DNA from 2 places in the Actinomadura sp. 3N407 genome. Region 1 is predicted to be linked to the other one. Evidence: riboswitches for the same ligand, from Rfam matches in the RefSeq annotation. Region 1 holds a riboswitch; the other holds the start of a gene.
What was found. A riboswitch is a leader RNA that binds a small molecule or an ion and turns the genes downstream of it on or off. The one in region 1 is predicted to bind cyclic di-AMP.
Positions count from the first base shown of each region.

Region 2: it holds a riboswitch for cyclic di-AMP, as region 1 does, so the genes downstream of both, ACTWPP_RS36160 (M15 family metallopeptidase) here and ACTWPP_RS18250 (CHAP domain-containing protein) in region 1, are expected to answer to the same signal.

Region 1 covers NZ_JBQQBP010000006.1:385,001-389,187, reverse strand. The annotation lists gene ACTWPP_RS18255 (hypothetical protein) at 1-763, opposite strand, end outside; gene ACTWPP_RS18250 (CHAP domain-containing protein) at 803-1,651, opposite strand; cyclic di-AMP (ydaO/yuaA leader) riboswitch at 1,660-1,805, opposite strand; cyclic di-AMP (ydaO/yuaA leader) riboswitch at 1,952-2,151, opposite strand; gene ACTWPP_RS18245 (NlpC/P60 family protein) at 2,651-3,559, opposite strand; gene ACTWPP_RS18240 (NYN domain-containing protein) at 3,905-4,187, opposite strand, start outside.
Region 2 covers NZ_JBQQBP010000019.1:99,333-103,519, forward strand. The annotation lists gene ACTWPP_RS36150 (hypothetical protein) at 46-417, shown strand; gene ACTWPP_RS36155 (MerR family transcriptional regulator) at 414-932, shown strand; gene ACTWPP_RS36160 (M15 family metallopeptidase) at 929-1,570, opposite strand; cyclic di-AMP (ydaO/yuaA leader) riboswitch at 1,577-1,763, opposite strand; gene ACTWPP_RS36165 (4Fe-4S cluster-binding domain-containing protein) at 1,949-2,413, opposite strand; gene ACTWPP_RS36170 (protein kinase domain-containing protein) at 2,562-4,187, shown strand, end outside.

The DNA of each region.
Region 1 (4,187 bases):
GGCTCTGCCCCGGACCGGCGAGGGCGGAGGCGAGGCCCGCGTCGGCGGGAACGAGCGCGACGACCCGCCGCGCCCATCCCTTGCCGACGACGCCGGTGACGACCGGGACGGCCGCGTCCAGGCGTTCCGCGATCTCTTCCAGGCGGAGGGCCCCGGTGGCCGCGGTGTCGCCGATGACGAGGCTCGCGCGGCCCTTGACCACCGTCAGGGGGCCGCCGTCCCAGATGGCGGCGTCGTCCGCGAATCCATGCGACGACCCGTCGCCGACGATCGTCCAGATGCCGGAGCGAGGGGCGAGCGTCAGGTAGCGGGTGCGGACGACGTCACCCCGGTCGAAGCCCCGCAACCTGGAGCGCACTTCCACGCGGACGACCGCGACACCCTTCTCGTCGTCCGTCGCCTGGGTGACGACTGCGCGTTCCTCCCAGCCGGCCAGCGGGAGCTCGCGGAGATTGCCGTACAAGCGGGACTGGGCGTCCTGGAACGCGGCGGGCGCGGAGGCCACCGTCGCGAGGAAGGCCGTCCGGTCTCCGTCCTGCACCGCCCGCGCGCGGTTGGCGAGGACGGTGACGGCGTCCGCGGGCCGGAACGTTCCGGCGGCTTTGGTCGCGCGGGCGGGCGGCGTCCCGTCGTCGCCGGACCGCGTGCCGAGGAGTCCCGCGCCGGTGCCCAGCAGCACGGCGGCCCCGCCCGCGCCCAGGGCGAGTGCCCTGCGGCGCGTGACGGGGCCGCCGTGTCCGGCCTGACCGGGACCGTCCTCCATGCGCGTGATCCTATGCAGCCGGGGGAGGGGGAAGGGACGTCAGGACTTGTACTCGGGGTAGCCGTAGCCGACGACGGAGCCGGTCGAGCGCTGCCTGACCCGGACGGCGTTGTCGGTGTTGCCCTCGACCGCCTCGATGGTGCCGTCGTCGATCTTCTTGGTCACCATGCCGACGTGGACGATGTCGTCGATGTCCTTGCCGCCGTTCCAGGCGTAGAAGACGATCGCGCCCGGCTTCGGCTCGGTGCCCCAGCGGCCCTGGTCCCGGAACCATTTGGCGTGGGCGATGGTCCAGGCGTCGCTGCCGATCTGCTCGGTGAACCCGAGCTGGTCGCCCACCCACGAGATGAACATGTCGCACCAGGCGGCGTCGTCGTACGCCTGGACGGAGCCGCCGTCGCGCGCGACGGTCTCGTCGGCACGGGAGTTCTCCACGTACCACTGGTTGAACTTGGTCGCGCCGCTGCCGTCCTCCGCGATGCCCACCTGCGACCTGGCGAGCTCGATGGCCTCGTCGGCGGTGGGCCGCGAGTCCTCGGACGGCTGCTTCGGGGCGTCGGACTCCGGCTCGTCCCTTTCGGGACGCTCGGCTTCCTTGCCGCCGTCCGCGGGCTCGTCCCGGTTCTCGTCCTTGGAATCGGACCTGTCCTTGGACGAGGACTTGGAGCCGGACTTGGACTTGCCCGCGTCGTCGCCGGCGGCCGGACCGGCCGCGGTGGCGTGGGTGGGAGCGGAGGCGAACGGCAGGACCGACGCCTGTGCGGTGGCCGCGGCGGTGCCGAGAACGGCGGCGCCGACGATCACGCCGCCGGTCGTCCGCCACGTGAGGGCGAGAGTGCCGGGTTTGCGGTGCTTGCCCGGTGACTTCTTGCGATGCGCGCCTGGCATGGGGGATCTCCTGACTTCCATGCCGCCTACCGGGTTAGCTGACGGGTTCGGGCGTGGAAGCCGCCCTACGGCCCGCTGGGCGGGCCGATTCACCCCGAAGGACACAGTGGGTCCCCGGCTCCGCGTTCTCCGCGCGTCTGGGCGCGGTGAACCACGGACTCGGCGGTGGCGGCCCGGGGGCGGGCACGCCGGTTCGGATGGGGGGCTCCGCCGGGCGAGGGCGCCCGCACGGAGTGAAGGGGGAAAGCGGGCGTGGCCGCACGAGGGCGGCCACGCCCAGGTAACGCTGCGGTTTTCACTCCTTCGTCTTCCAGACGCCTACCGGGTTAGCTGACGGGTTCGGGCGTGGAAGTGGCCCTACGGCGGGCTCTCACCGTTCGGCGGGGAGAGACGCACCGATTCACCCCGGGTGCCGGAATGCCCGTCCAGGGACGGTCCCTGGACTCCGGCGGATGTGGGTCCCCGGTTCCGCGCGTCGGCGGATTCGGCGCTGCCGCTGCGATCCTGGGGGCGTGATGGGGCCCGTGCGCGGGACCTGTCTCCCGCGTGCGAAAGAGCGGCGCCTGATGTTGTGCGTGCGGACGGCGGCCCGTTTGCGGGGACCGTCCTGGGCCTGACCCGTGGAATCCGCCGTGGCAGCGCTCTCAGCGCCATGCACGCTGCGGGCGTGCGCACGGTGGGGCCGGGGCCGGCCGGGTCTGCTGGAGACCGTTTGCGGCACCCGTCGGGTGCCGGAGGCGGCGCGTGGATCGTGCCGCCGGGGGGAGCGGCACGTGGCTCGCGCCGCCGTCACGCGGCAGCTGGATGTGCCGCGTGGGGCCGTGGCGCCTGGTGAGCGCCTCGGGACCACGGCGTCTGGAGGGCGCCGTGAGTGGTGACAACGTACCAAAGCCCCAACAGATGGCAAACCCCCCCAAAATCAACAACGGACCAGGTCAAGCCCGGTCCGTTGTCGAAAGAGCTCCGTCACGCCCGTCGCGGGCGCTCCGGGGCGGGGCGTCAGGGGCGCCCGGCGCCGTAGTAGTTGTTCAGATAGTAGCCGGAGGTGATGGTCACGACCTCCACGTTCTTCCCGGTGCGCGGGGCGTGGATCATCTTGCCGCCGCCCACGTACATGCCCATGTGCCCGAGGCCGCTGAAGAACACCAGGTCGCCGGGCTGCAGGTTGCTCTTGGACACCCGCTTGGTGGCGGCGTACTGGGAGTGGGTGGTGCGGGTGATGCTCACGCCCGCCGCCGCCCACGCCTTCATGGTCAGGCCGGAGCAGTCGTAGGAGTTCGGGCCTTCGGCGCCGTACTGGTACGGCTTGCCGAGCTGGGCGTAGGCGAAGTTGAGCGCGGTGCGGGCCGAGCCGCTGGCCGGGCCGTTGTAGGTGCCGCCGACGCTGCCCGAGCCGCCCGACGAGGTTCCGCCGCCGAGCCGCCGCAGCAGGGCCTTCTGCTTGGCGACCTCCTTGTCGAGCTTCTTCTTCTGCTCCCGCAGCTCCTTGGTCTTGGCCTGCACGTCCTCGTAGGAGGCCTTGGCCTGCGCCTCCTCGCGGCGGAGCCGCTGGGCGGTCGCCAGGAACTGGGTCAGCTGGGAGCTGCGCTCCTGCGACAGGTGCGAGAAGACGGCCGCCTGGTCCAGGATCGCCTGCGGGTCGTTGGTGCCGACGAAGCCGGTGACGTTGTTCGTGTCGCCGTTCTTGTAGGCGGCGGCCGCCATCTGGGCGATCTTGGAGCGCTGCTCCTCGAAGGCCGCCTGCTCCTCCTTGCTCGACTTGCTCGCGATCGTGTACTTCTTCTTGGCGATCTTGAGCTTCTCGTTGAGCTGGTTGAACTTCTCGACCTTCTGGCCCATTTCCTCGGCGAGCTTGTCGAGTTTCTTCTGGACCTGTGCTCTGGTCGGCTGAGGGTCGGCGTGCGCCACCACCGGAGGAGACGCGAGGGAGACCGTCAGCGTGAGGCACGCGACGGCCGCCAGGCGACGGGAGGCGCCTCTCTTGGCCGAACCTCCTCGCCGGTCGCGCTCATGCGCTGCTTCCCCGATGAGATCATTGGCCACGGTCGGTTTCGCCCCTCTCGTCCACGACGTCAGCGGATGACATTAGCGATACGCAACAACCGTCACAACCGGTTCATCACTCTTTAGTCGCCTTCAATCGAAATGATGCGCTATCCGTGTCGGTAAGATCACGGAGCGCGAGGCGTGCCTCATGGCGGCCTTGAGACCGCGGCCTGACGGCGGCCCGACCGCGGCCGCCGCGCAGCCGGGCTAGGAACGGCCGAGGCGGCGCAGCAGCAGCGTGGACGGGCAGGGCCGGGCGTTGGCGCGCCGCGCCGCGTCGGCCACCTCACGGTCGGACGAGACCACCACCACCGCGCGGCCCTGCGGCTCCGCCCGGACCAGCTCGCCGATCAGCTCGTCGGCGGTCTGACCGGGACGGCTGAACAGCACCCGGACGCCGCGCGGCGCCGCGATGGCCACCGGCGCGTCCAGCTCCGCGCCGTCGAACACGCACGTCACCTCCGCGCGGGTCTGCGCCGCCAGCCCGCCG
Region 2 (4,187 bases), on a different contig from region 1:
TGGGGGGTTGCATCCGGTACCGGGGTACAGGCTTACCTTCGAGGTATGGAACTGGAACAGGTACGGTCCGGGCCGGGCGATGCGGGGTGGGCGCCGCGGGCGTGCACCCTGCCGACGGCCGAGCGGCCGTTGAGGGAGGCCGAGTTCGACGCGCTGTTCGGCGAGGCGGTGACCGAGGTGCGGCGTGCGGGGCCGGGACGCGTCGAGCTGGTGTTGCGTTCCGAGCCGGATGTGGCCGCCCGGGCGGCCGGGCTGGCGGTGCGCGAGACCGGCTGCTGCTCGTTCTTCACCTTCGCCCTGACGGCGGCCGGCGGCGCGCTGACCCTGGAGGTGAGCGTCGCCGGCCCGCACGTCGAGGTGCTGGACGCCCTGGCCGCCCGCGCGGCGGAGCTGGCGGGCCAGGGGAGCCGGGCGTGACCGGGCCCGCCGTCGCCGGCGGGTTGCGCAGCGGGCAGGTCGCGGCGGCGGCCGGGGTGAATCTCCAGACGCTCCGGTACTACGAGCGCCGGGGCCTGCTCGCCGAGCCCGAGCGGACGGCGGGTGGGCACCGGGTGTATCCGGCCGAGGCGGTGACGCTGCTGCGGGTGATCAAGACCGCGCAGCGGCTCGGGTTCACCCTGGAGGAGGTCGCCGAACTGCTGGACGCCGGGACGCACCGGCACCGCCGCGCCGATTCCGGGTTGCGGACGCGGGTGAGCGCCAAACTCGCCGAGGTCGAATCCAGAATCGTCGATCTGCGCACCATCGCGGGCACGTTGCGCCAAGCCCTGGACGCCGGGTGCGACGATCTGGTCGCATGCGCCGGGGAACAGGGCTGCCCGCTGCCGTTCGCCGACCTGGCCGTCGACTCCGGTGGCGAGGACACGAGCCCACCGGCCGCCGCCGCGGGCCCGAGCCGTCTGCTCGGGCCCAGCCGCCGTGCGGGTCGCTAGTCGTCCTGGCCGCCGTCGAACTCCCAGTGCCACGGTTCGTACGGGTTGCTGTAGGCCCAGGCCGGGTGGATCCAGCCGTACTTCTCGGAGTTGTCTTCCATCCACTCGAACTGGGGTGAATCGGCGTCCTGGACGCCGTCGCACAAGTCGAGGGCGATGCCGTTCCCGTGCTTGCTGTTGCCCGGTCGCGCGGCCATGCCCGCCGGCATGGTCTCGTACAGCTCCTGCTGCTTCTCGTAGCTGCGATAGGAGCTCCGCACGCACATCTCGTGGCCGAAGCGCTCCTGGTAGGCCGCGTTGAGCTTGTAGAACGCCACCGCGGCGTCGGCTCGCAGGAACTCGTCCCGCTGTGGCAGCGGGCAGAGCTCGTCGACCGGGATCCGGCCGTTGGGGTACCCGTGGTCCGTGGCCTCCGAGGGCTCGCAGTCGGCCGGCGGCTCGCTCGGCGCGTCCTCGGCTCGTCGGGAATCCGGTCGTTCGCCGCGGTCCGCCGAGACCTTCGCGGAGGCGGGCCTGCCGGGGTTCTCGGAGTCTCCGCCCCCCGGCATGAGGGCGAGGGAGCCGACAAGGGCACCGGCGAGGACGACGCCCAATACGGGTGGGGGGTATCCGTTCTTCTTGACGTGCCTGCCTGTCACGGCATCTGCTCCTTCCATGTCGCCTACCGGGTTAGCTGACGGATTCGGACGTGGAAGTCGCCCTACGACCCTTCCCGAACATGGCGAGAAGGCGTCGATTCACCCCTGCGAGGCGGCACAGGCCGGCCGGCCTGGACGTCACTCGCGCTGGTTCCCCGGCTCCGCGCGATCGCGGACTCGGCGTCGCCGCCTTCATCCCGAGCCGCGGGCTGAGGATGAGACGGACGCACTGGTCGATGGCCACGGCGCATGGCGGGCGCCGAATTCGGACAGAACCTACCAAAGGCTCAAGAGAATGCAAACACCCACAAAATCAGCAATGCCGCAGGTCGGACGGTGAGAGGGACGTCATCGACCGAGACCTGCGCGCGGTGGCGGCTAGACGGCATCGAGGTCGGCGGCCGAGTAGCGGGCGGTGAACAGGTGCATGGTGCGTGCGGGTGACCCGTGCGCTCCGTGCTCCGGGGGGCGGCCCGCCAGGAGTACGTCGACCCGGTCGCGCAGTGCCGTGGCGCCCGGCATCCGCACGATCTCGTCCCAGCCGTAACCGGTGAGCAGGATGACCGACAGGGAGGTCTCCTCCCGGACGCGGGCCAGCAGCCGGAGGACGGCGCGGCGCTGCCGGAGCGGCTCGTCGCCTCTGACCGTCACGCCCTCGATCCGGTCGCCCAGGGCGGCGATGTGCGCGAACGTCTCGTCCACCGTGACTCGGAAGCCGTGCCCCGCGGGTGCGGCGCCGGGGCGGCCGGGGCTCCGCAACCACAGGACGGCACGGGAGCCGGGGCCGCTGGTCTCGCTGACGCGCTCGAAGGCGCTGATGTGCAGCGGGCGCGGCCGGATCACGCGGCCGGTCCTCGCCGCGCGTCCGTCTGGCCCACCGTGATCGCTGGAACTCACGCCGTGATTACACTTCCGTCACGCCGGGACCGGTCCCGGTACGCGATCCCGGACGATGGTCGACGGTGAGTCCGGCGGCAGGAGGAGGACGGCGGTGGAGCCGCTTCGGCGTGGTGATCCGCACCGGGTGGGTCCGTACCGGCTGCTCGGCAGGCTCGGCGCGGGCGGGATGGGGGTCGTCTACCTGGGACGGTCGGGGGCCGGCCGGCCGATCGCCGTCAAGGTCATCAGGCGGTCGATGGCGGGGGAGCCCAGATACGCGGCCCGGTTCCGCCGCGAGGTGGACGCCGCCCGCCGGGTGTCGGGGGTGTTCACCGCGCCGGTGCTGGACGCCGACCCGGACGCGGCCGCGCCGTGGCTGGTCACCGCCTACCTGCCGGGGCTGTCGCTGCGCGAGGCCGTCGGCCGGTTCGGCCCGCTGCCGCCGGACGCCGTCCGGCCGCTGGCGGCCGGGCTGGCCGAGGCGCTCGCGGACATCCACCGCACCGGCGTGGTGCACCGCGACCTGAAGCCGGGCAACGTGATGCTGACCGCCGGCGGGCCCCGGGTGATCGACTTCGGCATCGCCCGGCCGGAGGACGCGACGGCCATCACCCGCGTGGGCGCGCCCATCGGCACGCCCGGGTTCATGGCGCCCGAGCAGGTCCGCGGGGAGAAGGTCGGGCCGGCGGCCGACGTGTTCTCCCTGGGCGCGATGCTGGCGTACGCGGCGACCGGGGCGGAGCCGTTCGGGTCCGGGCCGGCGCGGTCGCGTGACCTGCGGGCGATGACGGCGCACGCGGACCTGGACGCGATCACCGAACCCTGGCTGCTCGCGCTGATCGGGGCGTGCCTGCACGTCGACCCCGGGCTGCGTCCGTCCGCCGCCGCCGTGCTGGAACTGCTGGGACCGCCGGGTCGGGACGAGCCGTCCCTGCTGGGGGCCCGGTGGCTGCCGCCGGGGATCGCGGAGGAGATCGACCGCCGCACCGCCGAGGCCGAGACGCTGACGCGGCCCCCGGCCGGCGACGCGGCGGACCGGGACTCCGCGGCCGGGCAGGCGCCGACGGAGGATCCGGACGGTGCCGTCCAGGGCACGGCGCCCCCGGCGGAGGACGTCACCCGCCGGACGATCCTGGCCGGGGTGGGCGCGGGCGTCCTGACGGCGGGCGCTCTCGGGACGTTCGCGTGGCGGAGGACCCGCGACCGGAGCGACGGCTCGCGACCGCCCGGGGCGCGGCGCGCCGGCGCGCCGGAGGGACCGCCGCCCGAGGGACGTTCGAGGTGGACGCGCCGGGTGAGCGAGGATTTCCTGAGCCTCGCCACCGCCGGTGGGGTGCTGCTGGCGAACGGGAGCGAGAAGAACGGGGACGACGGCACCGGAATCGTCCACGCGCTGGATTCGCGCACGGGCAAGGTGCTGTGGAAGCGCGACGGAGGCTCCTCCGCGGTGGGCGGAGGCGACGTGACGTATCTGACCCTGAACGAGAGCAGGGAGATCAGCGCGGTCCGTTCCAGGACGGGCGAGGAGCTGTGGAGGCATGAGGTCGACTTCGACAGGCTCCCGAGCGGGGACCTGGCGGCCACCGGCCCGGTGGTCGTCTTCGGCCGCGAGGAGATCACCGCGCTGGACGCGACCGGCGGGGGGCGCCGCTGGACGTCCCGGGCGGCCGCCCGGTCCGGGCTCTCCGCGGCGGACGGCCTCGTGCTGGCGCTGTCGTCCGAGGCCCTGGTCGGCCTG